2 regions of the Mesorhizobium sp. M2A.F.Ca.ET.043.02.1.1 genome follow, and region 2 is predicted to be linked to the other one. Evidence: predicted binding sites of a transcription regulator. Region 2 holds the regulator's gene; the other holds the start of a gene.
What was found. Region 2 encodes PhoB, which activates phosphate uptake and scavenging genes when phosphate is short. Its sites were predicted from a motif close to TGTCATNNANCTGTCAT; they were not measured.
Positions count from the first base shown of each region.

Region 1: EJ068_RS13705 (alkaline phosphatase) is a predicted target of PhoB. The motif match lies at 8,852-8,868, and genes of this name have one in related genera.

Region 1 covers NZ_CP034445.1:2,907,889-2,917,378, forward strand. The annotation lists gene EJ068_RS13670 (NAD-glutamate dehydrogenase) at 1-1,495, opposite strand, end outside; gene EJ068_RS13675 (peroxidase-related enzyme) at 1,623-2,186, shown strand; gene EJ068_RS13680 (YciI family protein) at 2,331-2,654, shown strand; gene EJ068_RS13685 (LysE family translocator) at 2,763-3,374, opposite strand; partial or broken gene EJ068_RS13690 (DUF1062 domain-containing protein) at 4,004-4,629, shown strand; gene typA (translational GTPase TypA) at 4,680-6,509, opposite strand; gene EJ068_RS13700 (hypothetical protein) at 6,711-6,992, shown strand; gene EJ068_RS13705 (alkaline phosphatase) at 7,206-8,780, opposite strand; gene EJ068_RS13710 (MFS transporter) at 9,076-9,490, opposite strand, start outside.
Region 2 covers NZ_CP034445.1:2,237,534-2,247,023, forward strand. The annotation lists gene xylF (D-xylose ABC transporter substrate-binding protein) at 1-314, opposite strand, end outside; gene EJ068_RS10645 (ROK family protein) at 583-1,818, shown strand; gene phoB (phosphate regulon transcriptional regulator PhoB) at 1,981-2,670, opposite strand; gene phoU (phosphate signaling complex protein PhoU) at 2,688-3,395, opposite strand; gene pstB (phosphate ABC transporter ATP-binding protein PstB) at 3,416-4,219, opposite strand; gene pstA (phosphate ABC transporter permease PstA) at 4,216-5,067, opposite strand; gene pstC (phosphate ABC transporter permease subunit PstC) at 5,071-6,057, opposite strand; gene pstS (phosphate ABC transporter substrate-binding protein PstS) at 6,122-7,180, opposite strand; gene EJ068_RS10680 (PAS-domain containing protein) at 7,671-9,490, opposite strand, start outside.

The DNA of each region.
Region 1 (9,490 bases), 670 kb from region 2:
CGCTGCCGGCCGCTTCCGCCGCCTCGGAGAGCGCGTCTTGCCAGGTGCGCACGATGTCGCGGATCGCCGCCTCGATCGTCGACTGCTCGATCTTCGGCGTCTTGCCGCCGGAACGGCCGATGATGAAATGCACGCGCGCCAACCCGCCTTCCGGGAAGGCCGGGTAATAGGCCGACAGCCGACCTTCGAAGACGGTCTTGAGATAGGCGCCGATCTTCTCGCGCACGACACTGTCATAGCGGTCGCGCGGCACGAAAACGAGGATCGAAACGAAACGGTCGAACTGGTCGGCGCGCACCAGCGCTCTGATCCGCGGCCGCTCGACCAGCCCGAGAATGGCATTGGCATGCTTTCTCAGGACCGGCACCGGAACCTGGAAGAACTCATCGCGCGGATAGCTCTCCAGCACGTTGATCAGCGCCTTGCCGGAATGGTCGTTTGGATTGAAACCCGACTTGGCGATGATCGTTTCGGCCTTCGAGCGCAGATAAGGGATCTTCATCACCGAGCGCGTGTAGGCGGTCGAGGTGAAAAGGCCGACGATGCGCAGCTCGCCCGCCAGCGCGCCTTTCGCCGTGTAGGTCTTGACGCCGACATAGTCGAGATAGATGCGGCGGTGCACCAGGGACTTGGCGTTCGCCTTGGTGACGATCAACGGCTCCGGTCCATGCAAGAAGGCGCGGATCTCCGGCGTCGTCGTCACCGCCTCGGTGCCGCGCCGCAGCACCAGCACATCGGGATCCGCCAGGATGCCGAGCCCTGGCTTGTCGGCGCGCTCGAGCGAGCCGCTCTCCTCGCCGCCGACATATTTGAACTCGCGCATGCCGAGGAAGGTGAAATTGTCGTCGCGCAGCCATTCGAGGAAGGCGATCGCCTCGGCGACGCTCTTCTTGTCGAGCGGCACCGCGGAATAGCGGAACTCGGAAATCGCCTGGTCGAGGCGGGCGAGCATACGCTTCCAGTCGACGACCGCGGCCCGGACCTGGGAGAGCATCTTGCGCAGCCGCTCGGTAAGGCTCTTCGCCTCCTCCGCGGTCAGCCTTGGAATGTGGACGTGGACAACGCTCAGCCGCTCGTGCTCGTCATCCTCCTTGCCACCGTCGCCCAGAACCTCTACGACGCCGGCCTTGCCGTGACGGACGGTAACAATCGGATGGGTGACCAGCGTCGGCTGGCCGCTCGTCTCGGTGATCTCGCCCAGGATGGAATCGAACAGGAACGGCATGTTGTCGTTGACGACCGTGATGACCGTGACCGGCCGGCCGTCGCAGGCAACCCCCGAATCGGCATCGACGGCGACGACGCTTTCGCCCTTCCTGTGGCTGGCCACCGCTCGGGCTGCGAGCTCGCCTGCGCGTTCCAGGTCGGCCGCGTCATAGGCCGCGATATCCTCGGCGGGCGCCCGGGCAAGCAGATAATCGGCAAGCCTTGCCGGCTTCTCCTCCGCTTTCAAGGCGGCGGCTTTCTTCTTCGGCTTGGATTTCACGCTGGCCATGACGCTTCTTCCCTCCCGTCTTATGCTTTTGTGGCTATCGTAGCAGATGACCGCCGTTTCGCGACAAAGGTTTGACGACGCATAAAAAAATTCGAACTGACGCCATCGGCCTGCAAGGAGAACCCATATGACCGGCAAAATAACCGCGCTTGAGCTTGTCCAGGCGGAGCTGAGCGAGTCGACGAAAGCCTATTTCGCCAAATGCGAGGAGAAGCTCGGCCTCGTGCCCAACGTGCTGCTCGCCTACGCCTTCGACGAGAAGAAGCTGCGCGCCTTCACCGACATGTACAACGATCTGATGCTGGGCGATTCGGGCCTGTCGAAGCTGGAGCGCGAGATGATCGCGGTCGCCGTCTCCTCGATCAACCATTGCTATTACTGCCTCACCGCGCATGGCGCGGCGGTGCGTCAGCTGTCGGGCGAGCCGGCGCTGGGCGAGATGATGGCGATGAATTTCCGCGCCACCGATCTGTCGGACCGCCAGCGCGCCATGCTCGAATTCGCCGTGAAGCTGACGGAGGAGCCGGCCAGGATTGTGGAAGCCGACCGAGCCGCCTTGCGCCAGGCCGGCTTTTCGGACCGCGACATCTGGGACATCGCCTCGACCGCCGCGTTCTTCAATATGTCGAACCGCGTGGCCGCCGCGGTCGACATGCGGCCAAATCCCGAATACCACGCCATGGCGCGATAGCGGCCGCTGTCATTATATTAGCAATACCGAATTTTTCGTTGCCCATCCCGCCATTTGGTCGGATGATCAGGGTTGCGGCGCAGCCGCATATCGCAAGCGGCGTGGCCGCGTGCCGGTTCGACGCCGCCGACAAGGGAGGAGAACATGGCGAAATTTCTCTATGTCTATCACGGCTCCGGCAAGATGCCGACCGACGAGGCCGAACGCAAAGCGGCTATGGATGCCTGGACCGGCTGGTACGGCAAGCTCGGCTCGGCCGTGGTCGACGGCGGCAATCCGGTCGGCATGTCCAAGACGGTTCTGCCCAGCGGCAAGGTCGAGAACAATGGCGGCAGCAATCCGACCGCCGGCTACACGATCGTCGAGGCCAAGGACATCGACGATGCCGTCGCCAAAGCCAAAGAGTGCCCGATCCTGATGGACCCGGCCTTCAGCGTCGAGATCGCGCCGATCATCGAGATGATGTGAGGCCGGCGCCTAAGCGGTTCACCGTTTCACGGAAACGGCGAACCGCTCTAACTTTTTGTTTGACGCAATTCCGGGCGGAAAACCGCTCACACTTTTTCTGGAATTGCTTTAGCGCGCGGCGATTGCCGCGGCGGCGCCCGCCATGGTCGTGGCGCTGACGCGGTTGGCGATCTTCATGGCGTGCTTGCTTTTCAGAAGCCGGCGCGCCTGCGAAGCGGCCAGCACCCAGGCTAGGTCGATGACGACCAGCACGACAGCCATTGTCAGCGTCAGCTCGACCCAGCCGACGACGCTGACCGAGGCGAGATCGATGATGGTCGGCAGCAGCGCCAGATAGAACATCATGATCTTCGGGTTGCCGAGCGTCACCGCCATGCCGGCAAAGAACAGTTTCACAGGCGAATCCTCGCGCGGCATCTCGCCTTCCTTGGCCTCCACCGGCGCCGTCCACATCTTGAACGCTAGCCAGGCGAGATAGGCCACGCCAATCCACTTCACGACGACGAAGGCGTAGTGGAAGGTCTGCGCCACTACGGCCAGCCCGAACACCGCCAGCGACAGCCAGATCGCCTCGCCGATCCACATCGCCAGCAGGAAGGGGAAGACGTCGCGGAACCCTTTCGAGATCACCCGCGCCACGAGTGCGGCGATCGATGGGCCGGGCGAACCGGCGGCGACAAAGAGCGCGGCGGCGAAGATCAGCAGCGAGGCGAGATGCATGAGAGCGCTTCCTTTTGAACAGGAACAGACCATACCGGATCGCATCACATTTGGCACGCCTGGCAAGATGCGATCGTTGAGCAAGGAGACAATAGCTAGCAGCGCCGGCGCCGCCCCCTCATCCGCCCTTCGGGCACCTTCTCCCCGTAAACGGGGCGAAGGACGCTCTCATGGCTGCTTTCGTCAGTCGCCGGCGTTGCAGGATAGGCACCAGCATCGCGGCCAGCCCTCTTCTCCCCGTTCACGGGGAGAAGGTGCCGGCAGGCGGATGAGGGGCAGCGCCGACGCCGACAATTGCTGCTCTTGTGCTGCTCTTGCCGTTCCCTTCAGCCTTAGCTACAAGACCCGCCCGACATCCATTTTCGAGCATCACTTTGCCTCAGTAACCGCCGGTCTCGCCAACTCCTCTGAATGCACCGCAGGCGCGGCCATTGGCGCCGCCTGCTCCATTTTCACGTGTTCTTCAGGCGGCGGTTCGAGACCGGTTTGGCATTGCTGAACCGCCGTCGAGTGCTATCGCGCCGACGCTTGATTTCCAGACAACACAGTCTTTCGCCACGCCGTGCCCATGAAGGGCATCTCGGACATTGCCGGCCTGACGGACTTCCCGACGGGAAGGGCCTACCGGCATGTCTTCCACCTTGCGTGTCCTCTGGACGATCGCGCCCGCAATCGCGCCACGACCTTTCATCAACTGCAACCGCTGCGGCGGCTTCAGACCATACAAATGCAGCGAGAAATTCCGCGTCAATGCCAATGGCAAGCGCATCGACGTCTGGCTGATCTATCGCTGCAGCGGCTGCGAAAACTCCTGGAATTTCACCATCCTGGAACGACAAAACCGCCACGATATCGAGCCGGCGCTGCTGGCAGGCTCGAAAGCAACGATCCGGCGCTTGCGCGCCGCTATGCCTTCGATGCCGCCCCGCTGCGCAACCGAGCCGGACGGGTCGAGGAATCTCCCGATGTCACGGTTCGAAAGGAGCCGCTCGACCGAGAGCCGGGACACGCCAACGCCCTCGCGCTCGAGCTTCGGCTGGAGGGGACGACGCCTTTGCGGCTGGACCGCCTGCTTGCCGGCGAGCTCGGCCTTTCGCGGTCAAGACTCCAGGCCCTGGACGACCGAAGGCGACTGACCATGGAACCGGATGGCGCGAAAGCCTTGCGCAAGCCGGTTCGGGACGGCCTGGCGGTGCGCATCGGTCTAGCCGACGAGGCGGATTGCCGCGCCATCCTGTCGGCCGCGTGCCGCTGAAACGAAAGAGGGAGCACACGCTCCCTCTTTTGAACCCTTGGCTGGAAAGCTTACGCCGCGCCCATCACCTTGGCGGCCTTCTCGAAACGCTTGCGCTCGTTCGGGTCGAGATAGAGCTTGCGCAGCCGAATGGTCTTCGGCGTCACCTCGACCAGCTCGTCGTCCTGGATCCAGGCGAGAGCCCGCTCCAGCGTCATGCGGATCGGCGGCGTCAGCTTCACCGCCTCGTCCTTGCCGGCGGCGCGGATGTTGGTGAGCTTCTTGCCCTTGAGCACATTCACTTCGAGGTCGTTGTCGCGCGAATGGATGCCGATGATCATGCCCTGATAGACCTTGACGCCCGGATCGATGATCATCGGGCCGCGGTCTTCCAGATTCCACATGGCGTAGGCGACCGACTCGCCCTGCTCGTTGGAGATCAAGACGCCATTGGTGCGGCCGGGCAGCTCGCCCTTGTAAGGCTCATAGGCGAAGAACAGCCGGTTCATCACCGCGGTGCCGCGCGTGTCGGTCAACAGCTCCGACTGGTAGCCGATCAGGCCGCGCGTCGGCGCATGGAAGACGAGGCGCTGGCGATTGCCGCCGGAAGGACGCAGCTCGACCATCTCGGCCTTGCGCTCCGACATCTTCTGCACGACGACGCCGGCATGCTCCTCGTCGACGTCGATGACGACTTCCTCGACCGGTTCCAGCAATTCGCCGTTCTCGCCCTTCTGCATGACGACGCGCGGCCGCGACACGGCAAGCTCGAAACCCTCGCGGCGCATCGTCTCGATCAGCACCGCAAGCTGCAATTCGCCGCGGCCGGAAACGAAGAAGGAGTCCTTTTCGGCCGATTCCTCGATCTTCAGCGCGACATTGCCCTCGGCCTCGCGCAGCAGGCGGTCGCGGATGACGCGGCTGGTCACCTTGTCGCCCTCGGTGCCGGCAAGCGGGCTGTCGTTGACGAGGAAGGACATGGTGACCGTCGGCGGGTCGATCGGCTGCGCATGCAGCGGCTCGCTCACCTGCGGGTCGCAGAACGTGTCGGCGACGGTGCCTTTCGACAGGCCGGCGATGGCGACGATGTCGCCCGCCTGCGCTTCCTCGATCGGCTGGCGCTCGAGGCCGCGGAAGGCGAGGATTTTCGAGATACGTCCGGCCTCGATCTGCGTGCCGTCGTGATGCAGCACCTTGACCGCCTGGTTGGGCTTCAGCGTGCCGGACTCGATGCGGCCGGTGATGATGCGGCCAAGGAACGGATTGGCTTCCAGGATGGTGCCGATCATGCGGAAGGGACCCGGATGGACGGTCGGCGCCGGCACATGCTTGACGACGAGGTCGAACAGCGGGGCTAGGCCCTGGTCCTTCGGACCTTCGGGGTTTTCCGACACCCAGCCGTCGCGGCCCGACCCGTAGAGGATCGGGAAATCGAGCTGCTCGTCGGTGGCGTCGAGCGCGGCGAAAAGGTCGAACACCTCGTTGACAACCTCGACATGGCGGGCGTCGGGACGGTCTATCTTGTTGATGACGACGATGGGCCGCAAGCCGACCTTAAGCGCCTTGCCGACAACGAACTTGGTCTGGGGCATCGGCCCTTCGGCAGCGTCGACGAGCACGATCGCCGAATCCACCATCGACAGGATGCGCTCCACCTCGCCGCCGAAATCGGCGTGTCCGGGCGTGTCGACGATGTTGATGCGGGTGCCGTGCCAGTCGACCGAGGTCGCCTTGGCCAGGATGGTGATGCCCCGCTCTTTTTCGAGGTCGTTGGAATCCATGGCGCGTTCGGCGACGCGCTGGTTGTCGCGGAAGGCTCCGGACTGTTTCAGAAGCTGATCGACCAGCGTGGTTTTGCCATGGTCGACGTGCGCGATGATCGCGATATTTCGGAGGTTCATTTTTCTGGTCTCGGAAACGTTGCAGGCGGCAGGCTTAACAAGCGCCGCCTTTTTCGGTTGCGCGGCTCATACAAGGTTTTTCGCATTTGCGAAAGGGGAGGCCCGACCCCAAATAATGGTCACTGATTCTTAAACGTCTTGGTGTGAAATGAATCTGTTAACCAAGGCGGAACCTTTGAGGGGCCGGGCGATTTCATGTTCATGACCGATCAGATGTCCAGATTGCGTCCGGTTTTCGCGTGGGCGGCGCTTGGCCTGCTCGTCGCGGCGGGCGCCGCGCAGTCGGCGGCGGCGCTCAGGCAAGCCGATCCGATCTCGCCGCCCGATGCCCAAACGGCGCAGCAGATGTTCGCCGATGCCCCCGACGGCGTCGACCCGATCGTCACCGGCCCGGTCAGCGCCGCCTTCAAGCAGCGCCAGAAGGATGCCAATTGCGACACCGCGGTCTGGCCGAACATTCCGCGCGCTTGTTATCCGGATTGACGCTCTCAATACCGCAAACGTAGCTATCCTTCGCGCCCCCTCTGTCCTACCGGACATCTCCCCCACTTGAGGGAGTTGGCTGTCGCGTTTGATTTCGCCAATCGCCGACGTTGCCGAAGGAGCGAGGCGCCAAAGCTGCTGATCTCCCCCCAAGTGGGGAGATGGCCGGCAGGCCAGAGGGGGGCGCTGTACCGCCGACGGTTTACTTTCACTTCAAGCCGATCGCACCGGGTCCAGCGTCACCTTGTAAAGCTCGTTGTCGTCGCGATCCATCAAGCGCACGGTGAGCTGCTCTGTCGCACCCGAAATATCGACCAGCCCGAAGAACTGCAAGCCTGCCGACGGCGGCAGGTTCTGGCCCTGCTCGGCGGTCGGCGCCTTGATGAATTTCAGCTCCGGCCCGAAGGTCATGTCGAGGTCGTTGGGGCCGAACGTGCCGGCATGGATCGGGCCGGACACGAATTCCCAGAACGGATTGAAATCCTGGAACTGCGCCTTGTCGGGGTTGTAGTAATGCGCCGCCGTGTAGTGCACGTCGGCGGTGAGCCAGACGGTGTTGGTGATGCCGGCAGTCTTGATGAAGCGCAGCACATCGGCGAATTCGAGCTCGCGCCCCTTCGGCTTGCCGTTGTCGTTGTTGCTGACGGCCTCGAAGCCGGCCTTCTTCGCCGCGTAGTCCCAGACGACGAGGCTGAGCGGCATGTCGGCGGCGATGACCTTCCAGGTCGCCTTCGAGTTCGCCAGCTCGCGCTTCAGCCATTTGGATTGCTCCTCGCCGATCATGCGCGACTTCGGCGTCAGCGTTTCATCCAGATTGGCGCCGTTCGGGCCGCGATAGGAGCGCATGTCGAGGAAGAACACGTCGAGCAGCGGCCCATGCGAGATCTTGCGGTAGACGCGGCCCGGCTCCGACGGCTCGTAACGGATGGTGGTCATCTCATGGAAGGCGCGCGCGGCCCTGGCCGCCAGCACATGGATCGACTTTTCCTTGTAGCGGTCGTCCTTGCTGAGGTCCTTCGAGTCCGACCAGTTGTTGAGAACCTCGTGGTCGTCCCATTGGTAGAAGGTCGGACAGATGGCCGAGAGGGCAAGCACATGCTTGTCCATCATGTTGTATTTCCACTGGTCGCGATATTCGTCCAGCGTCTCGGCGACCTTGCGCTTGCCGTCGAGCATGACGACGTTCTTCCACTTGCCGCCGCCGGGCAGGTCGACCTCGTCCTTCAGCGCGCCATCGGCATAGATCGTGTCGCCCGAATGCAGGAAGAAGTCCGGCGTGTGCTTGGCGATGGTCGAATAGGTCTTCATGCCGGTCTCGTCGATGCCCCAGCCCTGGCCGGCGGTGTCGCCTGACCAGGCGAAGCGCACGTCGCGCTTCGAGGACGGCGCGGTGCGGAAACGGCCGACGATCGGCTCGGAGACGGCGTTGATGTCGGACAGGTCGGCCGCGATCATGCGGTAGAAGATGTCCTGGTCGGAGGCGAGATCGGTGAGCAGCCGCTTCACCGTGCAGTCGCTGGCCGGCGACGTATCGAGCGGCGCGAGCCTTGTGGCGTTTGCAAAACTTTCGGTGGTCGACACTTCATACATAACGCGCGCGGGCCGGTCGGTGCGCGTCCACACCATGCCGGACGTGGCGTCGACGTCGCCGGACTGCACGCCATGCGTGAAGGCCGGCCGCTGGCTGGCGCGGGAATAATAGGGCAGCGCCAGACCGGAGGCGCCGACAAGGCCGAAGGCGCTGGCCGAGGTGACGAAAGCGCGGCGGGTAAGGGAAAGCTTGTCCATGGCTGTCTCCGGATGGCTTTGAACGGGACCGCCAAGCTCTCGCCTCATTGTTTCAGGCGTGTCTCGGAACCATGAAGTTTTGATAACAGTCGACAGAACTGCTGATCTCCCCCTTGTGGGGAAGATGGCCGGCAGGCCAGAGGGGGGCGCGAAGGATCGCCAACTTCTCAGGGACGGCCTGTTCGAGCTTCTGGCCGACGGCTTTGATTGGCTGCAATTCAACTGACAAGTCGGCGGGACAGCGCCCCCCTCTGCCCTGCCGGGCATCTCCCCCACAAGGGGTGAGATTGGCAGCTCAAGCCGCCTGCGGCTCCGGCTCGAATGCCAGCTTGGTCGTATTGATCAGCAGCGAGATACAGGCCGCCGCGATGCCCGTCATGCCGGCGATCAGGAAGGCCAGTTCGTAATTGCCCTGCAACTCGCGCATCGTGCCGCCGAAGGCTGCAGCCGCCGCTGCGCCCACTTGGTGGCCGGCGACGATCCAGCCGAACACGATCGGCCCGCTACGGTCGCCGAAGGCTTCGTTGGCGAGCCGGAGCGTCGGCGGCACGGTGGCGATCCAGTCGAGCCCGTAGAGCACGGCGAAGATGATCAGGCTGGTCGCCGAGAAGCCGGAATAAGGCAGATAGATCAGCGACAGGCCGCGCACGGCATAGTAGACGCCGAGCAGCTTGCGCGGATCGAAACGGTCGGTGAGCCAGCCGGACAGG
Region 2 (9,490 bases):
TCGAGCGCCTTCTGCACCGCCGGGCCGATCGCCGAGGCGTCCTGCGCCAGGATGATCAGCGAATTGGCGCCCTGCGAGATCAGGCTTTCGACGTCGGTCAGCTGCTTGCCCGGATTGGACTGCGCGTCGGCGGAAATATACTTGTCGCCGGCGGCCTCGATGGCGGCCTTCATCGCCGCTTCGTCGGTCTTCCAGCGCTCTTCCTGGAAATTCGACCACGAGACGCCGATCACCTTGTCCTTCGCCTCGGCGACCGAAGGCAGCGTCAGCGACATGGCTACGCCCGCCAGAATGGCGGCTGCGAATTTCTTCATGATATCCTCCCTGCGCCTTGTGCGGCGCGACCCAGACTGGCCCGAAGGCCGGCATAGAGGCTTTTTTTCGAGCCTCAAAAAAATAGTGATCCAGCGAAATGAAGCTGTCAACCGAGATTCTGATGGCATTTGATGGGCCCAGGGATTTTTTTCGGAGTCCGCAATAAATAATGACATCGGCTTTGGCTTCTGCCACTATCCCTAGCGTGTCAGCGACAGGCCATGGCATCATCACAAGGCCGCGATGACCGGGAGGACGTGCGAGACGATGTCGGTCGGAATCCGTCACGACGATTTGCGCCGGCGCAACCGCGCCATGGTGATTTCGGCCGTGCGCCGCGCCGGCCAGCCATCGCGGACGGAAATTGCCGCCACCACCGGCCTCAGCCACTCGACCATTTCAGCGATCTCCGCCGATCTGATCCAGGAGGGCATCCTCACCGAGAGCAAGGCCAGCGAGCCGACGGCGTTGAAGCGCGGCCGGCCGCAGATCGGCCTGGCGCTGAATCCCGAGGCCGCCGCGGTGTTGACGGTGGTGCTGTCGCTGAACTTCCTGTCCGTCGCCGTCATCGACTATGCCGGCCAGGTGATCGCCGAGGAGCAGCGGCGCCTGGACACGCTCGTCATGCCGCGCGACGAGCTGATCGGCGAATGCCTGGCGATCGTCCGGCGCCGGCTGCAGGACCCCGATCTCGACGTGGGCAGCGTCGCCCGCATCGCCATGGGCATTCAAGGCATCACCGATTCCCACGCACGCGCCATGCTATGGTCGCCGATCACGCCGCTGACCGACATTCCGTTCGCCGACATCCTGGAGAGGGAATTCGGCATCCCTGCCACCATGGAGAACGACTGCAACATGATGGCGGTGGCGCTGCGATGGCGCGATCCCGAGCGCTATCGTGACAATTTCATCGCCATCCTGCTCTCGCACGGCATCGGCATGGGCCTGGTGCTGAAGGGCGAATTGTTCACCGGCTCGCATTCCTCCGGCGGCGAGTTCGGCCACATGATCCATCGTCCGGGCGGCGCGCTTTGCCGCTGCGGCCGCCGCGGCTGCGTCGAGGCCTATGCCGGCAACTACGCGATCTGGCGCAGCGCCATGGGGATAAGCGAGGACGCCGCACCGACCGATGTCGGTGACGCCGACATGCGCGCGCTGGCCGCAAAGGCCCGACAGGCGGACGGCCCCGAACGGGAAGCCTATCGTCGGGCCGGCGAGGCGCTGGGCTTCGGTCTTGGCAGCCTGTTCGCCCTCATCGACCCGGCGCCGGTCGCCATGGTCGGCGTCAGCGCGGCCGCCTTCGACCTGATCGAGCCGGCGCTGAGGGAGGCGATCGCCCAGACCGCCGGCGGCCAGCACTCGAGCTCGATCTCCTTCGACACCGAGCCGAACGAGCTGCCGCTGATCCGCGAAGGCTGCGCCACCCGCGCGCTGACCTTCGTCGACCAGGAGATTTTCGCGCCGGGTGTCCAGGCAAGAGCGGGCAAGCACGTCGCATAAGCCGCAAGCTCAAGCGCCGGGATATGCTGAGATTCCGGTCAGGCCGAGTCGAAAATGGTGGATTCCGAGAACCGGAGCGGAGCGTACTTTTTGGTACGTGAGTACCGGAAGCGCAGGAAGCCGCCATTCGCAGGCCGGCCTCACCTGAATATCAGCATATCCCTAGTCTTCCCGGATTGCATAACCCGCCCCGCGGATGGTGCGGATGACGTCGGGCATGCGGCCGTTGTTGACGGCCTTGCGCAGGCGGCCGACATGCACGTCCACGGTGCGCTCGTCGATATAGATCGTCTCGCCCCAGACATTGTCGAGCAGCTGGCTGCGCGAGAACACGCGGCCGGGATGCCGCATCATGAATTCGAGCAGGCGGAACTCGGTCGGGCCGAGCCTGATCTCGCTCTTCTTGCGATAGACGCGGTGCGATTCGCGGTCGAGCACGATGTCGCCGACCTTGAGCACGCTGGACAGCACCTCGGGCTTGGCGCGGCGCAGCAGCGCCTTGACGCGCGCCATGAACTCCGGCGTCGAGAACGGCTTGACCAGATAGTCGTCGGCGCCGGTGGACAAACCTCGAACCCGATCGCTTTCTTCACCGCGCGCGGTCAGCATGATGATCGGCAGCCGCTCGGTCTCGGGCCGCATCCTGAGACGCCGGCAGAGCTCGATGCCGGAGACCGCCGGCACCATCCAGTCGAGCACGAGCAGGTCGGGAACATTTTCCTGAAGGCGGATTTCGGCCTCGTCGCCGCGGGTCACCACTTCCACCTGGTAACCCTCGGATTCGAGGTTGTAGCGGAGCAGCACCCCCAGCGGCTCCTCGTCCTCCACCACCATGATGCGTGGCGCGATCATCGGGGTAACCTTTTCCGTCAGGCGGCCGGCGCCGACATTGCCGTCTCGTCCTGCTTGGGACGGTTGGCGGGCAATTGCGTGCCGGTCAGCACATAATAGGCGTTCTCGGCGATGTTGGTCACATGGTCACCGATGCGCTCGAGGTTCTTGGCGCAGAACAGAAGATGCGTGCAAGCGGTGATGTTGCGTGGATCTTCCATCATGTAGGTCAACAGCTCGCGGAAGACGGAGGTGTATTTGACGTCGATGCGTTCGTCGTCGTTGCGAAGCTTGGCCAGCGCCGTGGCATCACCCACCGTATATTCCTGAATCACGCCCTGGACCTGGATCAGCACCAGTTGCGCCATGGAATCGATCGAATGCGTGAGGTCGCGCGGGGCAGTGCTGACGCCGACTGACCCGACGCGCTTGGCGATGTTCTTGGCGAGATCGCCGATGCGTTCGAGGTCGCCCGCCATGCGTATCGAGCCGACCACGTGGCGAAGATCGTCCGCCATCGGCTGGCGCTTGGCGATCAGCGTGATGGCGCGGTCGTCAAGCTCGCGCTGACGCGCGTCCATGATGGCATCGTCGGAGACGACGCGCTGCGCCAGCGCATTGTCGCTTTCGAGCAGGGCCCTGGTCGAGCCGCCGACCATGGAGCCGGCGAGATCGCCCATGTCGTTGATGAGCCGGCTGATCTGCCTCAGATCCTCGTCGAACGAGGCGACGGTATGTTCGGCCATGATGTTGTCCTCGTATGAGCTCAGCCGAAGCGGCCGGTGATGTAGTCCTGGGTGCGCTTCTCGCGGGGCGAGGTGAATATCTTCTCGGTCCGGTCGAATTCCACCAGCTCGCCCAGATACATGAACGCCGTCTGCCGCGACACGCGCGCCGCCTGCTGCATGTTGTGGGTGACGATGACGATCGTGTAGTCGGCCTGCAATTCGTCGATCAGCTCCTCGATCTTGGCGGTCGAGAGCGGATCGAGCGCCGAGGCCGGTTCGTCGAGCAGGATGACCTCCGGCTTCACCGCGACGGTGCGGGCGATGCAAAGGCGCTGCTGCTGGCCGCCCGAGAGGCTCTGGCCGCTGGCGTTGAGCTTGTCCTTGACCTCGTTCCACAGCGCCGCGCGCTTCAGCGCCGACTCGACGCGGCTGTCCATCTCGGCCTTGCTGATCTTCTCATAGAGCCTGACGCCGAAGGCGATGTTCTCGTAGATCGACATCGGGAACGGCGTCGGCTTCTGGAACACCATGCCGATCTTGGTCCTGAGCAGGTTGAGGTCCTGCGAGCGATCGAGGATGTTCTTGCCGTCGAGCAGCACCTGGCCCTCGGCGCTCTGCTTCGGATAAAGCTCGTAGATGCGGTTCAAGACGCGCAGCAGCGTCGACTTCCCGCAGCCCGACGGCCCGATGAAGGCGGTCACGCTGCGCTCGGGCAGCGACAGGTTGATGTCCTTCAGCGCCTTCGACTGGCCATAGTAGAAGTTGAGGTTCTTGACCTCGATCTTGGCCTTCTCGACGGTCGTGTCGGCTACGTTCAGGTCGGTGGACAACATCGGTTTCATCTGTCCTCTCTGCGTCCGGTTAGGCTGCGGGCGATGATGCTCAGCCCGAGAACCGTCAAGGTGATTATGAGTGCGCCCGTCCAGGCCAGCTGCTGCCATTCCTCGTAAGGGCTGAGAGCGAACTGGAAGATGGTCACCGGCAGGCTGGCCATCGGGGCATTGAGATTGCTCGACCAGAACTGGTTGTTGAGCGCGGTGAAGAGCAGCGGCGCCGTCTCGCCGGAGATGCGGGCGATCGCCAGCAATATGCCGGTCACGATGCCGGACAGCGCCGCGCGGTAGGCGACGGAGCGGATCACCACCCAGCGCGGCGCGCCGATGGCGGTGCCTGCCTCGCGCAGCGCGTTGGGCACGAGGTTCAGCATGTCCTCGGTGGTGCGCACCACGACGGGGATCACCAGGATGGACAGCGCGACGGCGCCGGCGATGGCCGAGAAGTGCCCCATCGGCCGCACCATCAGCTCATAGACGAACAGGCCGACGATGATCGAAGGGGCCGACAACAGGATGTCGTTGATGAAGCGCACCACCGTGGTCAGCTTCGAGAAGCGGCCGTACTCGGCCATGTAGGTGCCGGCCAGCACGCCGATCGGCGTGCCGACGACGATGCCGATGATCGTCATCACGATGCTGCCGTAGATGGCGTTGAGCAGGCCGCCGGCATCGCCGGGCGGTGGCGTCATTTCCGTGAACACGGCAAGGTTCACCCCCGAAAGGCCCTTGTAGAGCAGAGCGCCAAGGATCAGCGCCAGCCAGGCCAGCCCGATGCCGGCGGCTATGACGCACAGCGCCATCATCACGGCATTCTTGCGCTTGCGGCTCTGGTGAAGCGATTGGGCAGTCGCCATCGGTCAGGCTCCCGTGCGGCTATCGATGCGCAGCAGCATGTAGCGTGCGAGCGCCAGGATGATGAAGGTTATGATGAACAGGATCAGGCCGAGAGCCACCAGCGAGGAGGTGTAGATCGCGCCATCGGCCTCGGTGAACTCGTTGGCGATCGTCGCCGAGATCGTCGTGCCCGGCGCGAACAGCGAGGCGCTGATGCGATGCGCGTTGCCGATGACGAAGGTGACGGCCATCGTCTCGCCGAGCGCGCGGCCGAGGCCGAGCATGACGCCGCCCATGATGCCGACGCGGGTGTAGGGAATGGTCACGCGCCGCGTCACCTCCCAGGTCGTGCAGCCGATGCCGTATGCCGATTCCTTCAACACCGCCGGCACCGTGTCGAACACGTCCTTGGTGATCGAGGTGATGAAGGGCAGCACCATGATGGCCAGGATCAGCGAGGAGGTCAGCAGGCCGATGCCGTAGGGCGGGCCGGCAAACAGGCTGTTGAGGCCGGGGACGCCTTTGAAGAGCCAGATGATGAAGGGCTGGATCGTCGTCTGCAGGAACGGCGCGAAGACGAACAGGCCCCAGATGCCGTAGATGATCGAGGGGATGCCGGCCAGAAGCTCGACGGCGATGCCGATAGGGCGCCGCAGCGGACGCGGGCAGAGCTCGGTCAGGAAGACGCCGATGCCGATGCCGATCGGCACGGCGATGATGATGGCGATGGCCGAGGTGACGATGGTGCCGTAGATGGGCGCCAGCGCGCCGAAATTCTCGGTGACCGGGTTCCAGGATTCGGTCGAAAGGAAGGATATGCCGAATTTCGACAGCGCTTCCCACGATCCGGCGATCAGCGAGATGGCGACCCCGCCGAGCAGAACCAGCACGAGGATGGCGGAAGCGCGCGTGGCCGCCCGGAAGACCATGTCGGTGAAGGCAAAGCGGCGCACTGTCGCTTCCCTGGTCCGCATGGCGGACGATGTCGCGGCTTCGGAAACGGCACTCATCTAGCCCCTCGCATTTCGAAAGAGACGGGAGGGCGCCGGAAGCGCCCTCCCTTGTTCGTCAGAATTACATGCCGGAATAGAGCGGCTTGCCATTCGCGTCGACGATGTCCTTGCCCCACATTTCCTCGACGCTCTTCACGACCGCGTCGGGCATCGGAACATAGTCCAGGCTGGCGGCCAGCTCGTCGCCCTTGGCGTAGGACCAGGCGAAGAACTTGAGCGCCTCGCCGGTGGCGGCGGCATCGTCGGGCTTCTTGTAGACGAGGATCCAGGTGGCGGACGTCATCGGCCAGGTTTCGGCGCCGGTCTGGTTGGCCAGGATGACGCCGTAGCCCGGCTGCGAGTTCCAGTCGGCATTGGCAGCGGCGGCCGAGAAGGCGGCGGCGGTCGGCTCGACCTTCTTGCCGTCCTTGTTGATCAGGTCGGTGTAGGTCAGCTTGTTCTGCTTGGCATAGGCATATTCGACATAGCCGATCGCGCCGCCGGTCTGCGAGACGTTGTTGGCGACGCCCTCATTGCCCTTGGCGCCGATGCCCACCGGCCACTCGAGCGCGGTGTTGACGCCGACTTTCGACTTCCAGTCGGCGCTGACGTCGGCCAGATAGTAGCTGAAGTTGAAGGTGGTGCCCGAGCCGTCCGAACGGTGCACGACCGCGATCGCCTGGTCGGGCAGCTTAACGTCCGGGTTGAGCTTCTTGATCGCTTCGTCGTTCCAGTTGGTGATCTTGCCGGAGAAGATGTCGGCCAGCGTCGGGCCGTCGAGCACCAGCTCGCCCGGCTTGACGCCTTCGAGGTTGACGACCGGAACGATGCCGCCCATCACCATCGGGAACTGCGCGAGCCCGGTGGAGTTGAGATCCTCGCCCTTCAGCGGCGCGTCGGAAGCGCCGAAGGTCACCGTCTTGGCCTTGATCTGCTTGATGCCGCCGCCGGAGCCGATCGACTGGTAGTTGAGACCGATGCCGGTCTCCTTCTTGTAGGCGTCGGCCCACTTCGCATAGATCGGATAGGGGAAGGTGGCGCCGGCGCCGGAGATATCGGCTGCCATCGCGGCGGAGATGCTAAGGGTTGATGCCGCAGCCATTGCAATCGCAACGGCCGCAGAGCGGATGAAATGTCTCATGTGGCCTGCTCCTGTTCGGAAGATGGTCTTTCGGCACCCGTTCTATCGGCGCCCGGTGAGCGCAATAGACTTCGATTATTACAGTCGCATGACAGTTTCGTGTCAGCCCGGTAACGCCTGAACGGGGATGCTCGGAAGGGCTTCCGGCGGTCTCTGCGGGCCGGCCGGAGTTTGCCGCGGGAATCAGCGACTTGTCTGACTTTTGAATCAAAAATTATCCCGGCGGCCGGATCGCGGCCGCCGGGAAATAAAATCCGGACGAGAGCGCGTTGCCTGCATGCCAGAGCGGATCATGGCGTGGCCATCGCCGAAAACAGGTCCGTTGGGGTAGAGTCGACGCTGTTTCTTGTTGGCGGTCGCTGCTCCCGCCCGTAACCGAAGAGCGGAATCAATGCTACGATTGTCAGAGCTTGGCGTTGGCTTTGATATGGTGCGATCGCACCATACGCATACGTCAACGCCTTGCGCCCGCCTGCCGGCTAAATTCGCTTTAACCCGCGCTGCGCCGGGTCTCGATATCCGAACCCAGCCAGCGCTCGAGCTTTTCGAGCAGCGCCCGCGGGCTGATCGGCTTCGGCAGGTAATCGTCCATGCCGGCCTCGAGGCAGCGTTCGCGGTCGCCCTTCAGCGCATGCGCCGTGACGCCCACGATCGGCACATGCGTGCCCATGTCCTGCTCGAGCTTGCGAATGGCGCCTGTTGCTTCCAGCCCGTTCATTTCCGGCATCGACACGTCCATCAGGATCATGCGCGGATTGAGCTTGCCGAAAGCATCGAGCGCCGTGCGGCCGTTGCCGACGATCTCGAAGCGGTAGCCGGTCTCGCCAAGGATCTGGGTGAACACCATCTGGTTCACCTCATTGTCCTCGGCGACGAGGATGTCGAGCCCGCGCTCGGCTTCGGCCGGTCGTTGGCGCGCTCGCACGGGCGGCGGCTGCAGCATGGCGCGGTCCGACGTCGCCGTCTGCGCCGGCGCGGCTTGCGATAGGCTGCCGCCAACGGCGGGTTGCGCCGCGGCGCTGCTGTGGCGATGACGCTGGATGGTCGCGACCAGCGTTTCCAGAAGGACGGAGGAGCGCGCCGGCTTGATAAGCTGCGCATCGATGCCGAGGTCGCGATACGCAGTGTTGGCAAGTGACTGGTCGACCGAGGTCAGCATGATGATGGGCGTATGCGCCAGGCCCGCCGTGTTGCGCACGATGCGCGCCATCTCGGCGCCGGTCATGCCCGGCATCTGGTAGTCGAGCACGACGCAGTCGACCGGCACGCCATAGGCAGCGGCTGCAATCAGCACCTTAAGCCCTTCGGCGCCGCTTTCGGCAGCGCAGGCATCGAACGTCCACGACGCCATCTGCTCGCTCAGGATCGAGCGGTTGACCGCGTTGTCGTCGACGATGAGCACGCGCGCGCCGGTGACGTCGACCGGTGTGATGCGCTGCCCGCCCTGCTCGGCCCGGGGCAGCGTGACCGTGAACCAGAAGGTCGAGCCCTTGCCCTCGGCGCTGTCGACGCCGATCTCGCCGCCCATCATCGAGACCAGCCGCGAGGTGATGGCGAGGCCGAGGCCGGTGCCTTCGTGCCGCCTGGTCGAGGAGGTATCGACCTGGCTGAACTTCTCGAACACCAGCTTCATCTTGTCCTCGGGAATGCCGATGCCGGTATCCGTCACGGAAATGGTGAGCTTCGTTCCCGCGGGAACCCGCTCGCCCGTCACATCGACCAACACATGGCCCTCGTCGGTGAACTTCACCGCGTTGCCGAGCAGGTTGGTGACGATCTGCCTGACGCGGCCGACATCGCCGACGAACTGGCCGTCGAGCCCCGGCTGGACGCGCACGATGAGCTCGAGGTCCTTCTCCTTGGCGCGCGTCGAGACCAGCGTCGCCACATCCTCGATCGCCTCGGCAAGATTGAATGGCGCCGGGTCGAGCACCAGCTGGCCGGCGTCGATCTTGGAGAAGTCGAGGATGTCGTTGATGATGGTGAGCAGCGCGTTGCCGGATTTGACGATGATGTCGGTGAACGTCTTCTGCTTCGGATCGAGGTCCGACTTTGCCAAAAGCTCTGCCATTCCAAGGACCCCGTTCATCGGCGTGCGGATCTCGTGGCTCATATTGGCGAGGAATTCCGACTTGGCCCGGTCGGCGAGCACGGCGCGCCGCTGTGCTTCGCTGAGCTCGGCCTCGCGCTGCTTGAGCTCGGTGATGTCGGTGGTGGAGCCGATGAGATAGAGCGAGCCGTCGGAGGCGATCATCGCGCCCTTGCGCGCGAACTGGTGCCTGACGCTGCCGTCCGGCAGCACCACCGTCT